DNA from 2 places in the Sulfitobacter sp. UBA1132 genome. Region 2 is predicted to be linked to the other one. Evidence: riboswitches for the same ligand, from Rfam matches in the RefSeq annotation. Region 2 holds a riboswitch; the other holds the start of a gene.
What was found. Region 2 has a riboswitch for thiamine pyrophosphate ahead of thiB (thiamine ABC transporter substrate binding subunit). Riboswitches for the same ligand answer to the same signal wherever they lie in the genome.

Region 1: another riboswitch for thiamine pyrophosphate. It lies ahead of thiD (bifunctional hydroxymethylpyrimidine kinase/phosphomethylpyrimidine kinase); the one in region 2 lies ahead of thiB (thiamine ABC transporter substrate binding subunit).

What each region holds. Positions count from the first base shown of each region.
Region 1 is NZ_DCAN01000006.1:154,858-165,313, forward strand. It holds gene B4F27_RS04565 (ABC transporter substrate-binding protein) at 1-353, opposite strand, end outside; gene B4F27_RS04570 (ThiF family adenylyltransferase) at 340-1,362, opposite strand; gene B4F27_RS04575 (thiamine phosphate synthase) at 1,341-1,937, opposite strand; gene B4F27_RS04580 (thiazole synthase) at 1,934-2,707, opposite strand; gene thiS (sulfur carrier protein ThiS) at 2,709-2,906, opposite strand; gene B4F27_RS04590 (FAD-dependent oxidoreductase) at 2,890-3,885, opposite strand; gene thiD (bifunctional hydroxymethylpyrimidine kinase/phosphomethylpyrimidine kinase) at 3,882-4,688, opposite strand; TPP riboswitch at 4,756-4,856, opposite strand; gene B4F27_RS04600 (TAXI family TRAP transporter solute-binding subunit) at 5,418-6,608, shown strand; gene B4F27_RS04605 (TRAP transporter permease) at 6,710-8,647, shown strand; gene arsJ (organoarsenical effux MFS transporter ArsJ) at 8,684-9,937, opposite strand; gene B4F27_RS04615 (ArsJ-associated glyceraldehyde-3-phosphate dehydrogenase) at 9,934-10,456, opposite strand, start outside.
Region 2 is NZ_DCAN01000012.1:145,891-156,346, reverse strand. It holds gene B4F27_RS11065 (SDR family oxidoreductase) at 1-352, shown strand, start outside; gene B4F27_RS11060 (exopolysaccharide biosynthesis protein) at 367-951, shown strand; gene B4F27_RS11055 (ATP-binding cassette domain-containing protein) at 952-1,644, opposite strand; gene B4F27_RS11050 (thiamine/thiamine pyrophosphate ABC transporter permease ThiP) at 1,631-3,187, opposite strand; gene thiB (thiamine ABC transporter substrate binding subunit) at 3,163-4,140, opposite strand; TPP riboswitch at 4,175-4,274, opposite strand; gene aroC (chorismate synthase) at 4,367-5,467, shown strand; gene B4F27_RS11035 (DMT family transporter) at 5,569-6,546, shown strand; gene B4F27_RS11030 (cyclase family protein) at 6,658-7,605, shown strand; gene B4F27_RS11025 (branched-chain amino acid aminotransferase) at 7,688-8,557, opposite strand; gene B4F27_RS11020 (MarR family winged helix-turn-helix transcriptional regulator) at 8,718-9,230, shown strand; gene B4F27_RS11015 (response regulator) at 9,227-9,928, shown strand; gene B4F27_RS11010 (exodeoxyribonuclease VII small subunit) at 10,064-10,306, shown strand; gene B4F27_RS11005 (polyprenyl synthetase family protein) at 10,260-10,456, shown strand, end outside.

The DNA of each region.
Region 1 (10,456 bases), on a different contig from region 2:
GAGGCGATGGGACCATCGGTCAGCGCCAGCAGGCAGTTCAGCGGCGTGGCCACCAGCGTGCCGACCCGTTGCAGGGGCAGGCCTTCGTGGATTTGCAGGTGCAACTGCGGCTGATAGGAAATCGCAAGATCCGCCTTGCCTGCGGCGACCAGTTTCGGCGGGTCAGAAGGATCGGCGGGGGCGATGACCTCTACGCTCAGGTCCTGTTCGGCGAAGTACCCTTTTTCCTGTGCCACGATGATCGGCCCGTGGTCGGGGTTCACGAACCAGTCCAGCAGCAAGACCATCTCGTCCTGCGCCAGCGCCGGGCCAGAGGTCAGCGCCAGCGCGGCCAGAATGTTACGAAGTTTCATCGGTTTGTCCTTTCAACGGGGAAGGCTCGCCCATGGCGAGCAGGGTAATGGGGCCATGCCAGTAGCTGGCCAGATGGGTCGCCGCCTGCCACGCGCGCAGGCCCGAACGGCAGGCGATCACCGCGCGGGGCTGATGTGTGGGGCGGGGAGCGTTGCGGAGGAAATCGGGCAGGGTGATGCGCCGCGCTGTGGGTGTCGCGGCTGTGGGGGCCTCATCCGGCCCACGCAGATCGACGACCCAATCGCTTGCGCGGATCTGCGAGGGCGCGACAAATCCGAAACCGTGGTCAGGCTCCGGCGCGGTATCAAATCGGAAGCCGCCAAAACGATAGGAGGCAAGATCAAAGCTGATCAATTGCCCCAAAGGGGACGGCGACAGTCCAAGGAGGCAGGCCAGCGCCATCTGTGCTTGTGCGGCACCGATCGTGGCGACAACCGGCCCCATCACCCCCGCCGTGTCACAGCTAGCCGCGCGGTCCGGCAGATCGGGGAATACCGCCCGCAGCGACGGCGCGCCGCCGCAGAACCCGCCAACATAGCCGCCAAACCCAAGGGCCGAGGCGCTGATCAGGGGCAGGTTCGCATGCAGGCAATGATCCGACAGCACATAGCTTGCTGCGAAGCTGTCGGCGCAATCCAGTACGAGCGTCGCATCATGGCACAGCTTTGCCACGGTATCCGGCCCAAGGGTCACGGGGTGGGCCACCACGGTACACGCGCTGTTGCGCGCGGTTAGGGCGCGGGCGGCGGCGGTGACCTTGGGCGTGCCGATATCGGCTTCGGTAAAGAGCGTCTGGCGGTGCAGGTTCGACAGGGCCACGTCATCACCGTCCACCAGCGTGACATGCCCCACACCGGCCCCCGCCAGCAGGGGCAGTACCGGCGCCGCCAGCCCGCCCGCGCCGACCACCACCACCCGCGCCGCCGCCAGCGTCTCTTGGCCCGATGGGCCGACCTGCGGCAGGATCATCTGGCGGGCGTAGCGGGTCATCGGGTTGCCCCCAGCCATGCAGTGACGCGATCCTCGGGCGAGGGGTTCAGGGTGATGTCGGTCACCGCCGCGACGCAATCGGCACCGGCGTCAAAGGCACCCGCCGCGCGGTCGACCGACATGCCCCCGATGGCCACAAGCGGGGTCTGCCCCACGCGTTCACGCCAGTCGCGCAGACGGTCCAGCCCCTGCGCATGCCACTTCATCTGCTTCAGGATCGTCGGGTAGATCGGGCCGAGGGCGATATAATCGGGGCGCAGGTCCAGGGCGCGGGTCAGTTCGGCCTTGTCGTGGGTGCTGATGCCCAGACGTGCGCCCGCATTGCGGATGGCGGTGAGGTCGGCGCTGTCCAGATCCTCTTGTCCCAGATGGATAAAATCACACCCTTCGTCGAGCGCGATACGCCAGTGATCGTTGATTACAAGGGTACAGTCGTGTTTGGCGCAGATCGCCTTGGCCTGCCGGATGTCGCGCCGCAGGGCAGGGGTGGGCGTGTCCTTGATCCGCAGTTGCCCCAGTTTGATGCCAAGGGGCACCAGCCGCTCCAACCAGGCGGCGCTGTCGAAGATCGGGTAGAAACGGTCCAGGGTCATTCCAGAAACGCCTTTCCGATCAGGGGGGTAGAGGGCGCGGCCATATCGCGGGGCGGCATCGGGTCCGCATCAGCCGCAAGCTGTCCGGCGCGGATCGCGGTGGCAAAGGCCTCGGCCATGGCGGCGGGATCACCGGCTTTGGCGACAGCGGTGTTCAGCAGCACCGCGTCAAACCCCAGTTCCATCGCCTGTGCGGCGTGCGAGGGCAGGCCGATGCCCGCGTCGATCACCAGCGGCACGTCGGGAAAATGCGCCCGCATGGCGCGCAGCCCGAAAAGGTTGTTCAGCCCCATCCCAGACCCGATGGGCGCGCCCCAGGGCATCAGCACCTCGCAGCCCGCCCGCAGCAATCTATCCGCGACCACAAGGTCTTCGGTGGTGTAGGGAAAGACCTGAAACCCGTCCTCGCTCAGGATGCGGGCGGCCTCGACCAGACCGAAGACATCTGGCTGCAACGTGTCCTCCTCGCCGATGACCTCGAGCTTGATCCAGCGCGTGTCGAACACCTCGCGGGCCATATGGGCGGTGGTGACGGCCTCTTTCACGCTGTGACATCCGGCGGTGTTGGGCAGCACATGGACGTCAAGCGCGCGGATCAGTTCCCAGAAGTCCTGACCGGCGCGATCCCGCCCGCTTTCGCGCCGCAGCGAGACCGTCGCCACCGCCGCCCCGCTGCGCGCAAAGGCGTCTGACAGCACCTTGGGCGAGGGGTATTGCGCGGTGCCCAGCATCAGACCATTGGCAAGGGTTTCTCCGTAAAAGGGGCGCATCTCAGCCTCCTTGCATGGGGGCGAGCACTTCGATGCTGTCGCCGGAGGACAGGGGGTGGCTGGCCCGCAGGCTGGCGGGGATAAAGCTGCCGTTGACGGCGGTCGCGACTTTCGCGCCGCCGAATCCTTCGGCCTCTAGCAGGGCGGCAAGCGTGGGCGCGTCGCTGTCGAGCGGGGCACCGTTAAGCTGTAGTTTCATGGAAAATCTCCGGTGTTTTGGCGTCAAGGATCAGGTCCGCCACCATGGTCGCCAGCGCGGGGGCGAGCAGGAAACCGTGGCGATACAGACCGTTGGCGCGGATCAGATTGCCCTGCCGTTCGATGCGCGGCAGGTTGTCGGGGAAGGCGGGGCGGCTGTCGACGCCGATCTCTAGGATCTCGGCCTCGCCAAAGGCGGGAGACAGTGCGTAGGCCGCGCTCAGCAGTTCAAGCACGGACCGCACGCTGGCATGGGCACCGGCGCGGCCTTCGACCATCGTGGCCCCGAGCATGTAGATCCCGTCACCGCGCGGCACGAGGTAGATCGGCACACGTGGGTGCAGCACGCGGATGGGGCGGGTGATCTCGATGTCGGGGCAGGACAGCAGCGCCATTTCCCCTTTCACGCCGCGCAACTCAGGCAGATCTGCGCGCGCGTGATAGCCGCGGCAATCAATGACGATGCCACCGTGCGCCAGCGCGTCGGGGTCGGCCTCGTCTTGTTCGAAACTGGCCCCATCGGCCACCAGCCCGCGCCACAGCTCTGCCAGCGCAATGCGGGGCGACAGATGGGCCTCGGTCTGGAAATAGAGCCCTTTGGCAAAGCGGTCGCCAAGGTCGGGTTCAAGCGCCGCGATCCCTGCGCCCGTCAGGGTTTGGTGGCTTGTGGTCCGGCGGGCAAAGCGGGTCAGATCGCTGCTGTCCCGCGCCGGAGAGATCACAAGCGACCCGCGTCGGTGCAGCGATGTGGTGTGCTGGCCCCACCAATCTGCCGCTTGCTGGCCCAGCCGGATCACCGGTTCTTCGGCGCTTTCGCCTTCGCAAAACGGGGCAAGCATGCCGCCAGCCCACCAAGAACACCCTTGCGGGCCGGGCTGGCGGGCACGGTCGATCAGATGCACGCGCATCCCGCGATCCAGCAAGACACGCGCGGTACACAGCCCCGCAACGCCCGCGCCGATGATGGTGACCTGCGTCATGACCAGACCGCGTGGAAGTGATGCACCGGACCGTGGCCCGTGCCGATCTCAAGTTGATCCGCGGCGATGATGGCGCGGTGCAGATAGTCATGGGCGGCCTGTACCGCCGCGCCAAGGGGGTTGCCGTGGGCCAACCCCGCGGCGATGGCCGCGGCGTAGGTGCATCCCGTCCCGTGGGTATTGCGCGTGTCGATGCGCGGCGCGCTAAGCCATGTGACACGCTCTGCGGTGACCAGCGCGTCGCTACAGATATTACCCGCGCTATGGCCGCCCTTCATCAGCACTGCCTTCGGCCCCATTTCCAGCAACGCGCGGGCCTGCGTGACCATCTGGTCGGCGCTGTCGGCCTCGGGCTGGTTCAACAGGCGGGCGGCTTCGGGCAGGTTGGGGGTCAGCAGATCGGCGCGCGGCAGGATATCCGCGACCAACGCTGCGACGGCGTCTTCTTGCAACAGCGCATCGCCGGATTTTGCGATCATCACCGGATCGACCACGATGGCCCCCCGAAACGCGGAGAGCGCAGCGGCCACCGCCTGAATAATCTGCGGAGAAAACAACATGCCCAGTTTGATCGACTGCACCGAAAGATCGGACAGCACCGCATCGATCTGGGCCGCGACGATGGGGGCGGGGATCTCGTGTACCGCGCTGACGCTGCGCGTGTTCTGCGCGGTCACGGCGGTGATCACGCTGGCGGCATAGACACCATTGGCCGACATCGCCTTGATATCGGCCTGAATACCGGCACCGCCGCCGCTGTCGGATCCGGCGATGGTCAGGGAAATGGGGGTCGTCTTGGTCACAGGCTCGCCTTTCGGTGGTGGGCAAGCAGACGCAAGAATGAGCTTTGTGGCGTGGACCCAAGGCCGTTGCACAAAGATACCCGTTCCCTACGCCGGTATTGCCCGGATCAGGTTCGACGGGTCGGTGCACGCACCTCTCAGCCCCCTAGGGCACCCCGACGGATAGATGTTGGAACTGCGGCCCCCCGTGGGGGCGTGCAGCGTCGTTGCTTTAGGCGTAGCCAAGTTCGGCAAACGGTGCAAGCCGCAAAATATTCAACCAAAGGTGGCGATATTTTGGGCAAAACGGGTGCGGTTTGGACAGCTCTCCTGACGCTTGTCAGCCGAAACAACGCCTCGTAACCCAAAGCAACGTAACGTCACATTTCCCATATTCTGCGGTGTTAACCCTTTGGCATCAGCAAACTAGGGGTGATCGCGCAAAGACCCCGCGTGGCTGCGGTATCAAGTTCTGTTCTGCGGTATTGGCATCGAAATATCTTGCCCCTAGGCTGATTGACAGATTGAGTCGGATACCCTCGGGAGGAGGGGGCCGACACTCGGGGGGATGCGTTTTCTGGCCCGTTTTACGGGTCATTCCGGACGCGTCGCGACAAGCATTGGGAGGTGCTGCGTGACATCTGCAAAGATCACATCTGCGTCCTGCGCATGGGCATCCGCAGCTTTTGCGGTGCCCGTGATCCTGCGATCCCGAACAATCCAAAGATGTACAACAGGGAGAGAGACCACATGAAGAATATGACACGTTTTGCCAAGGCCGCTGTCGGGTCCTTTGCGGTATCCATGGCGCTTTCGGGCGTCGCGATGGCGCAGGAGTATGAGTGGCCGCGCATGCTCGTGATTGCCACGCCGGGCACGTCGACAGGCAGCTTTGCCTCGACCAACGGTTGGGGGCCTGCGTTGCAAAAGGAAACCGGCACCACCGTGCGGATCGTTCCCGAAGACAGCGAGCCCATGCGCTACAAACGTTTGACCGACCGCGAAGACATCGCGATCGCGTCGGTTTCCGCGTCGGAAATGGCGCTGCAAGCGGAAGGGGTCGGCGGCTACGCCTCGGCGAAACCCATGCCGCAGCGGATCTTGTGGCACCACAACGACACGCCTTGGGGCTTTGTTGTGGCTGGCGATTCCGAGCTTCAAAGCCTTGAAGATATTGGGAAAGGCGGCGTGCGCGTCACCTCGGGCGTGTTCTCGCCCGCGATTGTCTCTGCGATCACCCAGGCCCTGCCTGCCTTTATCGGCATGACGCCCGAAGAAGCACAGGAAAAGATCGAATTCGTCCCGGCCTCCAGCTACGGTGAAAACTGTCGTTCGGTTGTCGAGGGGAAGTCCGATGTGGCCTATTGCTCGCCGATCTCTTCCGTTCTGTCCGAAATGGAAGGCGCACCGGGTGGCATTCGCTGGCTGCCGATGGACCCCGCCAACAAAGAAGGCTGGGACGGCTACCTCAGCTACCGCCCCATGACGATCCCCTCGACCATCTCTATGGGGGTGAGCACCGCCAAGGGTGTCGAATCCATGACGTCGAACTTCGTCTATGCCGTGCCGGTCACCGCAGAAGAGGATTTCGTCTATAACATGGCGAAGTGGATGAATGAATCCCACGACAACTACAAAGGATCGCACGCGCTGGCGACCCGCATGTCGCTGGAGCATTTCCGCAACTTCTTGGATGCCAACCCGATCCCTGTGCACGAAGGCACGGTGAAATACCTGCGTGAAATCGGGGCGTGGACCGAAGAAGACGATGCCTGGAACAACGAGGCCATCGAGAAGATGGACGCGTGGATCGCGGCACGCAACGCCGGCATGAAAGAGGCGATGGAGCAGGGCGTCGAGATGAATTTCGAGAACCAGGAGTATCTCGACATTCTGGCCAAGCACACCGACGGGCTGGAGCCGTTCCGCTCGCGTCTGTAACGCCGCGCCGGACCGTCATCGACGGCATAAGACAGGACGGAGCACAACGTGCTCCGTCCTCCTAAGACACTGCCACAGCGCCCTTATTTTCAGGATCATCCATGTCAGCAACACAACACCCTCCGGCGGCTGAAACGGCTGTCGAACCCTCGTCCGAGACGACGCGACTGGGGGGATTATTCTCGTTCACCAGCATCGCTTTTGTGCTGCTGTGTACCTTTGGCCTCGGGATGGGGCTGGCCTATGTATTCGGCGTTCCCATCGGCGGGCGGCGTCTGATCGAGGGGCAGTACTACTGGGTCTTCATCGGCACCTTCCTTGCGGCGGCGTTCATCGCGCTGCCAGCGGTGAAATCGCACACCCATGTGCCGATCTATGACATCGTGGCGGCCGCCTTGGGCTTTGGCATCTGCATGTGGTTCTCCATGTATGCATGGGAGATCGTGCAGGCGGGCTGGACCAATTTCTACGCGGGTGTCGTGCTTTGGCTGCTGATGCTTGAAATCGCGCGCCGGTCGGGGGGCATCCCTTTCTTGCTCGTGGTGCTGGTGCTGGGGCTGTATCCGCTGGTGGCCGATTACTTCCCCGGCTTGCTGATGGGCATCCCTTATACGTTTGAACGCATGATAGAGGCGCATGTCTTCCGCACCGAAGGGTTGATGGGCATCACCACCAAGATCGTGGCCGAGATCGTGCTGGGCTTTCTGGTCTTTGCGGGCGTGCTGATCGCTACGGGGGCAGGGCAGTTCTTTATCGATCTGGCCAATGCGGGCTTTGGCAAGTACCGCGGCGGTCCAGCGAAAGTATCGATCGTGGCCAGCGCCTTTTTCGGGTCGCTGTCGGGGTCGATTTTCTCGAACATCGCGGGCACCGGGTCGATCACCATTCCGACTATGAAAAAAGTCGGCTACCCGCCCCATTACGCTGGCGCGATCGAGGCCTGTGCCTCGACCGGCGGGGTGGTGATGCCGCCGGTGATGGGGGCGATTGCCTTTGTCATGGCGATCACCATCGGTGTGGATTACGCGACCGTGATGGTGGCCGCTATCCTGCCGTCGGCGTTGTTCTACTTTGGCCTGATCCTGCAAGTCGACGCCTATGCCGCGCGCAAGGGGCTGGTGGGGATGAAACCCGAAAACCTGCCCTCGGCCCGCGAGGTGATGAAGCGCGGCTGGCCCTTCCTGCTGGTCATGATCTTTCTGGTCTGGGGCCTGCTGTATATGCGGTGGGAATATTACGCCCCGTGGTACGCCAGTGCGCTGATGATCGCGCTGAGCTTCCTGCAACGCGAGACCATGATGACACCTGCGCGCATCTTTGAAACCCTGCGTCAGGTGGGTACGCTGGTCACACAGACCGCAGCGATCATCCTGCCGATCGCCTTTGTGGTCAGCGCCTTGACCATCACCGGTGTGACAGGGTCGATGACCTCTGGGCTGGTCGCTTTGGGCGGGGATAACGTCTATCTCGTGATCGCGCTTGGGGTTTTGGCCTGCTTTATCATGGGCATGGCGGGGCTTGCGATTGTGGCCTACATCTTCCTTGCAGTGACGCTGGCGCCCGCGATCATCGAAATCGGCGGGTTGAACACGGTCGCGGTGCACTTTTTCATCGTCTACTACGCGATGCTGTCGGTGATCACGCCTCCGGTAGGGGCTGCGGCGTTTCTGGCGGCGACGATTGCGGGGGCCAAGCCTATGCTGACCTCCTTCACCGCGATGCGGTTGGGGGTGGTGATCTACTTTGTGCCGCTGTTCTTCCTGTTCCAGCCTGCGCTGGTGCTGCAGGGCGATCTGACGCCGCTGATCTATGTGCTGCCGTCGATCATCATCGGCATCACGCTGCTGTCCGGCGGGCTTGAGGGCTATCTGCTGGGCGTCGGTATGGTGCGGCCCTGGTTGCGTTTGCCCCTGGGGATCGCGGGCTTTGCCTTCAGCTTTCCGGGGCTGACGACGACGCTGGTCGCGGGGGTCGCCTCGGCCGTGCTTGTCGCGGTGATCTGGCGTGACAACCGCAACGGCGTGGTTGCGGTCCCTTAAGATTGGGCGCGCGGGGACATCCCCGCGCGCCGCAGTTCATGACGTTTGCGAAGGGCGCAGCTGTGCCGTCCCCAAGGCGCTCAGCGCCAGCATCAGCGCCGCGGTGCCAAGACACAGCGCCAGCCCCCCCAGTTGATAGGTGAAGCCTGACAAAAGCGTGCCTACCAACCGACCGGCCGCATTGGACATATAGTAGAACCCCACATCCATCGTGACCCGCTTTGCATCCGTGAAACTGAGGATCAGATAGGAATGAAGCGCCGAATTCACCGCGAAAATCGCCCCGAACACCAGCAAGCCAATGACAATCGTCACCGTCAGCGCGGGGGACGGCGCAGGCGTGATCCAGACCAGCGCGGCCAGCAGGGCAGGCACGACCACCAGCGCAAGGTTCCAGTGGCGGGCCTGCGCGAGCGTGTCGCCCTCGGTCCGGCCGGTGGCCCGCAGTATCTTCGGGGCCCAGCCTTGCACGGCCCCATAGAGGATCGTCCACACCGCCATAAAGCTGCCGATCATAAAGAAAGCCTCCCGCTTGCTTTCGACGCTGCCATCGGAGAGCACGGCGTAGAAATAGATCGGGATGCCCACGACAAACCACACATCGCGCGCCCCGAACAGAAACAGCCGCGCGGCGCTGAGCCAGTTGATATTGCGGTTTTTGGACAGGACTTCGGTGAACTTGGCATCCTTGCGCCCCACGGGCAGGCCCGCGGGCATACCGATGATGACGCCGATCAGGATCACAAACAGGATCGCCGCCATCACCAGCGTCGACGGCACAAACCCCAGCAGCGCCAGCATCCCCGCACCCAGCAGAAAGCCAGCGCCCTTGACCGCGTTCTTCGATCCGGTGAGCAGTGCGACCCAGCGGAACAAGCCGCCCCCTGTGGTGGGGGCCAGCAGCTTGACCGCGGATTTAGAACTCATCTTGGCCAGATCCTTGGCCACGCCCGACAGCCCCTGCACCAGCATGACAAAGACGACCGAGGCGGCGACGCTCCATACCGGATCAAGCTGTGTCAGCGCCAGCAGCGCGACCACTTGCAACGACAGCCCCGCATAGAGCGTCGAGGTCAGCCCGAAGCGCGCCGCGATCCAGCCCGCCGACAGGTTGGTGACCACGCCCGCGATCTCGTAGAGCACAAACAGATAGGCCAGCTGTACCGGAGAGAACCCGAGCGTGTGAAAATGCAGCAGCACCAGCATCCGCAGCGCGCCGTCGGTCAGCATAAAGGCCCAATAGGCGGCGGTGACAGTGATATAGGCGGTAAAACCGGCAGGGCGTGTCACAGCTGGCCGCCCACCATCAGCGCCACATCCACCAGACGGTACGCATAGCCCATTTCATTGTCATACCACGCATAGACTTTGACCTGTGTGCCATTCACCACCATCGTCGATGGCGCATCCACGATCCCGCTGCGGGTGTCATTGGTGTAATCCGACGACACAAGCGGGCGTTCCTCAAAGCCCAGAATACCCTTTAACGGCCCCTCGGCGGCGGTTTTGAACAGGGCGTTGACCTCTTCCACACTCGTCTCACGCTCCAGCTCGAACACGCAATCGGTGATCGACGCATTCAGGAGGGGCACCCGCACGGCGTGGCCGTTCAGCTTGCCGGTCAGCTCCGGATAGATCAGCGTGATCGCCGTGGCCGACCCGGTGGTGGTGGGGATCAGGTTGGTCAGCGCCGATCGGGCGCGGCGCATGTCCTTGGCGGGGCGGTCCACGATGGTTTGCGTGTTGGTCACGTCATGGATCGTGGTGATCGACCCGTGTTTGATCCCGATCCCTTCCAGCAGGACTTTG
Region 2 (10,456 bases):
GGCGCGGCGGATCATCAAGCAGGGGCAGGTCTTCTCTCGCATCCATGTCGAGGATATTGCCCAAGCGCTTGAGCTGTCCTTGCAGCGGCCTGCCCCGGGCGCGATTTATAATCTATGCGACGATGACCCCGCGCCACCGCAAGACGTGATCGCCCACGCGGCAGAGCTGCTTGGCCTGCCCGTGCCCCCCGCGATCCCCTTTGATCAGGCCGATATGACCCCCATGGCCCGCAGCTTTTACGCGGAAAGCAAGAAGGTTCGGAACGACCGTATCAAGCAGGCGTTAGGCTGGGCACCGCAGTTCCCCACCTATCGGGCCGGGCTGGCGGCATTGCTTGCACAAGACAGCTGACCTTTGGGGGGTATATGCACAATATCGAAGAGCGTAGCCTCACCCATCTGCTGGACGGGATGGAACAAGCGGCCAGCCGCGAGACGGTCACGATCAACGATGTGCTGAACGAATTCGGAGAGCGGTCCCTGCTCCCGTTCATTCTGCTGGCGGCGTTGCTGTTGGTGTCGCCGCTGTCCGGTGTCTTTGGCGTGTCCAGTTTCATGGCGATGGTGATCATCGTGCTGTCGGCGCAGGCGGTCTATGGGCGCAAACGTCTGTGGTTGCCGCAGTTCCTGCTGCGCCGCGAGGTCAAGTCATCGCGGTTGCTGTTCTGCGTGCGGTGGCTGCGCAAGCCCGCGGCGTTTTTTGATCGCCACTCGGGCAAAAGGCTCCAGTTTCTGACGACAGGCCCGATGCGTCTGCTGACGTTGGTGACCTGCGTAATCCTGCCCGTGGGCTGGCCTTTGCTTGAATTCGTGCCCTTCGCGTCGTCCTTCGGGGGCGGGACGGTGGCGCTGTTTGCCTTTGGTCTGTTCACCCGTGACGGGCTTTATGTGCTGCTGGGGTATCTGACGATCCTGCTGACATCGCTGACCTTTTACGCGGTCATTTTCTGATTACCCCAGATAGGCGCGCAGCGCGTCGGGCGGGTTGTCCATCAGCGCTGCGGCAGGCTGCGGCGGATGCGCGGTGCCACCTTCGACAAAGATCACCTGATCCGCGATGCGGCGCACGTCCTCGGGGGCGTGGGTGACCATGATCAACGCGGCTTTGGTCTCTGCGGCGAGGGCGGCCACCAGATCCAGCATGTCGTTGCGCAGGGCGGGGCCAAGTGCGGCAAAGGGTTCGTCGAGCAGCACAAGCGGACGGGCTTGTACCAGCACCCGTGCGAGGGCCACACGGCTTTGCTGCCCGCCGGAAAGCTCGGCAGGCTTGCGGGCAGCCATCCCCTGCAGCCCGACGCGATCGAGCGCCTCATGTACACGGGTTTGGTCCGCAGTGCCGAGCCGCAGGTCGGGGCGCAGCCCCAGCCCCACATTCTGCATCACGCTGAGATGGGGAAAGAGGTTGTTATCCTGAAAAAGCATCGTCATCGGCCGCGCACCGGGGGCGGCTTGGGTGATGTCCTTGCCCTGCCACAGCAGCCTGCCGGACCTGAGCGGAATGAACCCGCAAAGCGCCCCCAGCAGGGTGGATTTTCCCGCACCCGAGGGGCCGATCACCGCATAGGTCTGCGCGGGCGCAAGGGTCAGGTCGGCGTGCAGGGTAAAGCTGCCCTGGGTGATCTGTGCGGTCTCAAGCGTCAGCATGCCAGCGCCCTCCCTTGTCGAATATCCAGAAAATCCCAAGCGACAGCGCCAGCAGGATCAGGGCGGCACCGGCCGCGGCCTCCATCCGGTAGGCCCCCATCAACCGGTACATCTGCAGCGGCAGGGTGGCACTGTCGGGGTCGGCGAACAAGGCGATGACCCCCAGATCTCCCATCGACAGGGCACCGGTCAGCCCCGCGGCAAAGCCGATCTGCGGGCGCAAGCGTGGCAGGATCAGCCAGCGCCAAAGCGGCCATCCGGTCAGCCCCAGCATCTGCGCCTGCCGGCCATAGATCTGCACCGTGTCGCGCAGGCGGGGCACCAGAATACGCAGGGCGAAGGGCAGGGCCATCAGCGCATTGACCAGCGCCGTGACGGGTAGGGCCAGCGCAAAGGGGCTGGCGACAGGGTTGATCAGAATGAACCAGCCGGTGCCGATCATCAGCGGAGAGGCCGCAAGACCCAAGAGGCCCACGGCCTCTACCCCGCCGCGGGCGCGGGTTGCGATCCACCCGGCAAGGGGCAGGGCCAAGGCCAGCAAGACCACCACGCTGATCAGCGCCACGGTGAGTGAGGTGCCCGCTGCCTGCCACACGCTGGCGGGCATTTGCGGCAGGCCGATCACCCCGCGCAGCACGACCGAGGTCAGGGGCAGCAGCAGAAACCCCGCCGCCAACGTGATGAACAGCGCGTCGAGCCACCGTTGCAGCCCACCACGTGCGTCCCAGCGGTGCAGGGGGCGGTCCTGCCCGCCGCCCAGACTGATCGCGGGAATGATCCACAGCGCCAGCGCGGCGGTGCTGCCCGCAAGCCCAAGCTGCACCAGCGACAGCAGCGCTGCACGGTTCAGGTCAAAGTCGAAACGGAACGCCTGATAGATCGCAAGCTCGATCGTCGTGGCGCGGGGGCCGCCGCCGAGGGTCAGCGCGACCGCAAAGCTGGTCAGGCAGATCACAAAGATCAACGCTGCGGTGCCGGGCAGGATTTGCCGCAGGAGGGGACGCTCGATGCTGCGAAATACCGCGCGCGGGGTCAGGCCAAGCTGTGCGGCCAGCCGGAACCGTTCCGCGGGCACGGTCTGCCATGCCTGCAACAACAGCCGCGTGGCCAGCGGGAGGTTAAAGAAGACATGCGCCAGCACCACGCCGTGCAGCCCGTAGATCGTGATGCCGGGCAACCCGACCGCCGCCAGTGCCGCATTGAGCCAGCCCGCGCGGCCAAAGACCGCAAGCACCCCCAGCACGGCGACAATCACCGGCAGGATGAACGGTGCCCCCAGCAGCGTGACCAGCAACCCGCGCCCGACAAAGCGCCGTCGCGCCAAGGCGCGGGCGACAGGGATTGCCAGCACGGTAGACAGCAGGGCGGAAAGCGCGGCCTGTAACACGGTAAACCGGATCGCGGACCAATCGGCCGGGCCAAGCCCGCTGCCGAACTCGGCCCGCCACAGCACCGCCCCCACCGCAGCAAGGATCAGCGCCGCAACCAGAATGGCGGCGCTGATGCCGGTCTTCGTGCTTATTGCGACAGCGCGGAGAGCCATTCGGCCAATGCTTCCTCGCGCAGGGCGGGCACGTCATCGTTCGGGATCAGCAGCGCCTTGCCCGGTTCGATCAACTGTTCAAAGCCTTCGGGCAGCCCGCCTTGGGGCGTGACGGCGGGGTACATCCAGTTGGTCGTGGGCAGCACCGATTGCGCCGCGTCCGATACCATGAACTGCATGAACTGATCGGCCAGCTCGGGCTGGTCGCTGCCCGCCAGTTTGCCGACCACTTCGATCTGCATGTAGTGGCCTTCGTCAAAGGCGGCGGCGGCTTTGGTCGCGTCCTCTTCGGCGATCAGGTGGTAGGCGGGGGATGTGGTATAGCTCAGCACCATGTCGGCCTCGCCTTCAAGAAACAGGCCGTAGGCTTCGGACCAGCCCTTGGTCACGGTCACGACGTTATCCGCCAGGCCTTCCCAGATCGCAGGGGCCTCGTCGCCATAAGCGTCCTTGACCCACATCAGCAGGCCCAGCCCGGGGGTAGAGGACCGCGGGTCCTGGATCACGATCTTGAGGTCACTGTCGGCCAGAGCGCGAAAATTCGCGGGCGGGGTCAGATCGGCGTTATGGACAAAGGCGAAATAGCCCCAGTCGTAGGGAGCAAAGCTGTCGTCCTCCCATGTGACCGGCAGGTCGTAGTCCGCATCAACTGTGGCGGGCGCGAACAGCCCCGTTTCCTTCGCTGCGGCGATCAGGCTGGTATCAAGCCCCAGCACCAGATCGGCGTCAGACCGCGCGCCTTCCAGCTTGAGCCGCGCCAGCAGCGCCGCGCCATCGCCCATGCCGACGAATTTCAGATCGCAAGCGCATTCGGCCTCGAAGGCCGCTTCGATCACCGGGCCGGGGCCCCATTCGGCGACAAAGCTGTCGTAGGTATAGACCACCAGTTCGGGCGTCTCGGCCCATGCTTGCGTGGCGAAAAGCGTGGTGGCAGCAAGTGTAAGATACTTCATGGCATCCTCCAAAATGCGGCGTCAGAAAGCGTTGGAGGTGTATCCAGACCTTCCCTCCGCCGGTGTTAACCGGTTCAGGTTCAACGGGTCCGTGCGCGCACATCTCAGCCTGTCAGGCCCCCCGAGGTATCTTATCGGTAGAACGCCTGTCGCCCGCGCGCAAGGTGAAACCCCTTGAGGCATGGTGCAGCCCCCGTTAAGGATCACCGCCAAAGGAGCACCGCCCATGTCGATCAACAGCTTTGGCCATCTTTTCCGCGTGACCACCTGGGGCGAAAGCCACGGGCCTGCTTTGGGGGCCACGGTGGACGGCTGCCCTCCCGGTGTGACGATCACCGAAGAGATGATCCAGCACTGGATGGACAAGCGCAAACCCGGCCAGAACAAATACACCACACAGCGCCGCGAGGCGGATGAGGTGCGTATTTTGTCGGGCGTGTTCGAAGGCGTCACCACCGGCACGCCGATTCAGCTGATGATCGAGAACACCGACCAGCGGTCCAAGGACTACGGCGACATCAAGGACAAGTTCCGCCCCGGTCACGCCGACATCACCTATTTCCAGAAATACGGCATCCGCGATTACCGTGGGGGTGGGCGGTCCTCGGCACGTGAAACCGCGTCGCGTGTGGCGGCGGGTGGCCTTGCACGCGAAGCGATCAAGGCGATTACACCGAATGTGCAGATCACCGGCTACATGGTGCAGATGGGCCCCCACAAGATCGACCGCGATGCGTTTGACTGGGACCAGATCGAACAGAACCCGTTCTGGGTGCCCGACGCCAAGGCGGCCGACGACTGGGCCGCGTATTTGGACGGTCTGCGCAAATCCGGATCGTCCGTCGGTGCGATCATCGAGGTGACAGCGCGCGGCGTGCCCGCGGGCCTTGGCGCGCCGGTCTATGGCAAGCTCGACACCGATCTTGCCGCCGCGATGATGAGCATCAATGCCGTCAAAGGCGTGGAGATTGGCGAAGGCATGTCCGCCGCCATGCTGACCGGAGAGCTGAACGCGGACGAGATCAGCATGGGCCCCGACGGCCCTGTCTATTCGTCGAACCACGCGGGCGGTATTCTGGGCGGCATCAGCACCGGTCAGGACATCGTGCTGCGTTTCGCGGTCAAGCCAACGTCAAGCATCCTGACCACACGCAAGACAATCACCAAGACCGGCGAAGACACAGAGATCATTACCAAAGGCCGCCATGACCCCTGCGTCGGCATCCGCGCCGTGCCGGTGGGCGAAGCGATGATGGCCTGCGTCCTGCTTGACCATATGCTGCTGCACCGCGGTCAGGTCGGCGAAAACCGCGGCATCATCGGCTAAGTCGCGCGGAACGCTTGGATTTTCCGCATATTGGCGGGAATACGACGCGCAAGTTGACGCGGGGTCTTGCAACTTGAAACCTGCAGGCGCAAGCATGCGCCATGCAAAGCACCACGACAGAGCACCGCCCCGGCCGGGCCATCGCCCTTAAACTGGGGGCGGTCTTTCTGTTCTCGGTCATGGCGGCCCTTATCAAGATCGCGACGGCCACCGTGCCCGCCGCCCAAGCGGTGTTCTACCGGTCGTTCTTTGCCTTCCCGATGATCATCCTGTGGCTATGGCAAAGCGGCGACCTGCGCGACGGGCTGAAGCCGAGCAATCTGATGGGCCACGTCTGGCGCGGCGTTTTCGGGACCACGGCGATGGCGCTGACCTTTGCCGGGCTTAGCCTGCTGCCTCTGCCAGAGGTCACCGCGATCGGCTATGCCACGCCGCTTTTCACGGTAATCTTCGCCGCGATATTTCTGGGCGAACAGGTGCGCGTGTTCCGACTGTCTGCGGTGGCCGTGGGGTTGATCGGCGTGCTGATCGTTCTGTATCCCCGCTTTACCGTAGGCGGGGATAGCGTGTCGCAGCTTGCCATGCTGGGGGCGATGATGGTGGTTGCCGCGTCGATCATGCGCGCGCTTGTCCAGATCCACGTGCGCCGATTGGTGCAAACCGACAGCACGGCGGCCATCGTGTTCTATTTCTCGCTCACCGCGACCTGCCTGTCGTTCCTCACGCTGCCCGCAGGCATGGTGATCAATTGGGAGCCGCTGTGGTGGGTGAACCCCGGGTGGCAAGTCTCGGCGCTATTGATCCTGTCGGGTATGATCGGCGGGGTATCACAGATCATGATCACGGCCTCTTACCGCTTTGGCCCGGTGTCGATGCTCGCCCCGTTCGACTATGCCTCTATGCTGTTTGCGGTGTTGATCGGCTGGGTGCTTTTCAGCGAAATCCCGACGCCTGCTATCCTGATCGGTGCCGGTCTGGTCATCGCCGGCGGTGCCGCGATCATCTGGCGGGAACGGCAGTTGGGGCTGGATCGATCCAAATCCAAGGCCAGCAGCACGCCACAGGGGACGCCCAGCTGACCGGTTGAAATTACGTGCCCAGATTGAATTTCATGTTAGCCTAACCCTCTGGGGTGTGGAGCAGCGGCTATCCCGTCGGTGCTGCACCCTGTTTTCTGGGAGGGAAGAAAGATGAAATTTACCAAGATTATCGCAACTGCCGTGTCCATTGGCGTCGGGGCATCTGCCGCATGGGCGCAAGACTGTGACCATTCGCATTGGGGCCCTGACGACCAGCTGGGATCGGCGAACCTGATCTCGACCGAGCGCACGTTGGAGGCCGCCAAGCTGATCAAGCAGGGCAAATCGATGCCGCTCGGGATCGTGATCGGGCCGGATACACCTGCCTTCCCGCCCCGTTCGCTGAGCCTTCAGGTCGTCCAGCCGAACCAGCACGGTGGCCAAAAGCTGTCGTCCTTTGGCTACGAGGGCAATTATAACGACGATCTGCTGCAAACCTGGATCGGTATCGGGTCGCAGTTGGACGGGCTTGGGCATCTGGGCGAAGACGGGATGTATTATAACTGCCTAGACGAAAAGGAAATCTCGGCGATCAGCGGCCTGACCAAATTGGGAACGCATGCCGTGCCGCCCTTGGTCGGGCGCGCTGTGATCATCGATATGGCCAAGCACATGGGCAAAGATGTGTTGGCCGCCGGTGAGCATTTTGGCGAGGCAGAGATCACCGCCGCGATGGAGGCGCAGCAGATCACGGTAAACGAAGGGGATATCGTGCTGTTTCACACGGGCTGGACCGACGGCATGATGGAAAGCGACCCAACGGCCTGGGGGTCCACCGAACCGGGGCTGAACAACGAAGGCGCGGTGTTTATGGCGTCGATGAACCCGATGGCCGTGGGTGCAGACACATGGGGCCTAGAAGCCATTCCACCCAAAGAGGGGGACAAGGTGTTCTATGGCCATGTCACGCTGCTCAAGGATAACGGCATCTATATTCTGGAGACGATGAACACAGGACCGCTGGTCGCTGAAGGCGTGCAGGAGTTCATGTTCGTGCTCGGGCAGCCGCTGATCAAAGGCACGGTACAGGCGATGATCAATCCGGTCGCGCTTTACTAATACGACGTGCTGCACCGCAGGCGCGGGCACGAAAACGGCGCGGGGGGAGAACCCCTCGCGCCGTTTGTTTTGATGGGGCAGTTCAGGACCGGACGAGCTTTTCGTAGTCTTCCGAAATCTCGCGGGTGAGCGCGCCAACCTCGAAGGTGTAGTCGCCGATCTGTCCGACGGGTGTGACCTCGGCCGCGGTGCCGGTCAGCCAGCATTGCTCGAAGCCTTCCAGCTCTTCCGGCATGATGTGGCGTTCGTGCACGGTCAGGCCCTTTTCCTTGAGCATCCCGATGACGGTCTGACGGGTCAGCCCGTTCAGGAAGCAATCGGCCAGTGGCGTATGCACTTCGCCGTCCTTGACGAAAAAGATGTTCGCGCCGGTCGCTTCGGCCACATAGCCACGGTAGTCCATGAACAGCGCGTCGGAACAGCCCTTGGCCTCTGCCGCGTGTTTGGAGGTGGTGCAGATCATATACAGGCCCGCCGCTTTGGCGTGTACGGGGATCGTTTCGGGCGACGGGCGCTTCCACTTCGAGATGTCGAGCTTGGCGCCCTTCATCTTGGCGTCGCCGTAATAGTTGCCCCATTCCCAGCCCGCGATGGCCAGACGCACAGGGTTGCGCGCCGCCGAGACACCCATGTCGGGGCCGGCACCACGCCACGCGACCGCACGGACATAGGCATCGGTCCAGCCGTTCGCCTTGAGCATCTCGTATTTCGCGGCTTCGATCTCGTCCACGGAATAGGGGATTTCGAAGTCGAGGTATTGCGCCGATTTGCGCAGCCGTTCCGAATGCTCGCGGCCTTTGAAAATCTTGCCATTGTAGCAGCGTTCGCCCTCGAACACCGATGACGCATAGTGCATGGCGTGGGTCAGGATGTGGACATTGGCGTCGCGCCAATCGACCATTTTACCGTCCAACCAGATTTTGCCGTCGCGATCGTCGTATGCGCCGTCCATGATGTATCCTTCCTCAAAGCACCTCGGGGTTTATGAAAATTGCGTGAAACCCGCTGCGTGCAGACATATAATTACGCAAAACATGGGATTCGATAGCCTTTGACTCTTGGAAAGTCAATAACGCTGACGTAAGCTCTTGGCGCAGCAAGGGGAGAGTATAATGGCAGACGGACGCGGCCCATCATCACACACGGGCGAGAACCTGCTGTTCCTGACGGATGAACAGCTGCGGCAGGGGATCGAGGCGATGTTCTTTGCCTACCGCGGCTTTACAGCCGACCCTGACAAGATCCTTGTGGATATGGCCTATGGTCGTGCGCACCACCGTGCGATCCACTTTATCAACCGGGCCCCGGGCACGACGGTAAACAACCTTCTGGGGATTTTGGGTGTTACAAAACAATCCCTTAATCGTGTATTGCGCACGCTGATCGCTGATGGTCTTGTCAAAAGCCAAGTGGGAAAAGCAGACAAGCGGGAGCGGCACTTGTATCTGACTGACGCCGGGCGCGCGCTCGAACAGACATTGTCTGATGCACAGCGGATGCGGATGCGCAGTGCGTTCCGCGACGCGGGCCCCGAGGCGGTCGCCGGTTTCCGCACCGTGCTAGAGGCGATGATGGACCCCGAAATGCACCATTGTTACACCCGTCTGAAGGAAAACGGCGCGTGAACGAGGCCGACGCACATCTGCTGATCGTCGACGACGACGAACGTATTCGCACGCTGCTGCAGAAGTTCCTGATGCGGCACGGGTTCCTTGTGACCTCGGCCCGCGATGCCGCCCATGCGCGGCGTATTCTGGCGGGGCTGGATTTCGACCTGATCGTGCTGGATGTGATGATGCCGGGCGAGGATGGTCTCAGCCTGACCCGCAGCCTGCGCGAAGACATGCAAACGCCGATCCTACTGCTGACCGCCAAGGGCGAGACGGGCAACCGGATCGAAGGGCTGGAAGCGGGGGCGGATGATTACCTTGCCAAACCGTTCGAACCCAAAGAGCTGCTGTTGCGGATCAACGCGATCCTGCGGCGTATGCCCGACACCCGCGTGGCTGATACCGCGCCCAAGGTGCTGTCGATGGGGCCGATCCGCTATGACATCGAACGCGGAGAGCTGTGGCAGGGCGATGATCTGGTGCGGCTGACCGCCACCGAAATCCAGCTGATGCGCATTTTCGCGGCCCAACCCGGCGCCGCGCTGAGCCGGTCAAAACTGGTGGAGGAATTGGGCCGTGACCGCGGGCAGGCGCAGGAACGTGCTGTCGATGTGCAGATCACCCGTTTGCGCCGCAAGATCGAAGACAATCCCAAACAGCCCCGCTATCTGCAAACCGTGCGCGGCGCGGGCTATATGCTGGCCCCCGACTGATCACGCGCTGCCTTGGCGGTAAATGTGGTGTCGTGGCGTAAGAGAATTTGCGCCCAAGAAATCGGCACGGTCACTGGAAGCCATGGCGCGGGCGGGCTATGGTCAGGCCAAGTTTGATTGATGGGATTCACGGCAATGACGGATACTCCGGTAGAAGAGATGAGCTTTGAGGCAGCGATGGCCGAACTGGAAAAGGTTCTGGGCCAGCTGGAACGCGGCGATGTGGCGCTGGATGAAAGCATTTCGCTTTACGAACGCGGGGCCAAGCTCAAGAAACGCTGCGAGACCAAGCTGAAGGAAGCCGAAGAGAAAGTCGCGCAGATCACGCTGGATGGCGACGGCAACCCTGTCGGAGTGGCTCCTGTTGGCGGGGTTTGACATCTCGCTTGAGACAGAGCTGACGCGCAAACCGTTTCATGCGGCCATGCCCCATGCTGCGAATCTGGCGATTGGCCAGATCCTGCACGGGCTTGGCGGGTTGGACGGCACCGTGGCCGAGGCGATGCGCTATGCCGTGACAGGCGGCAA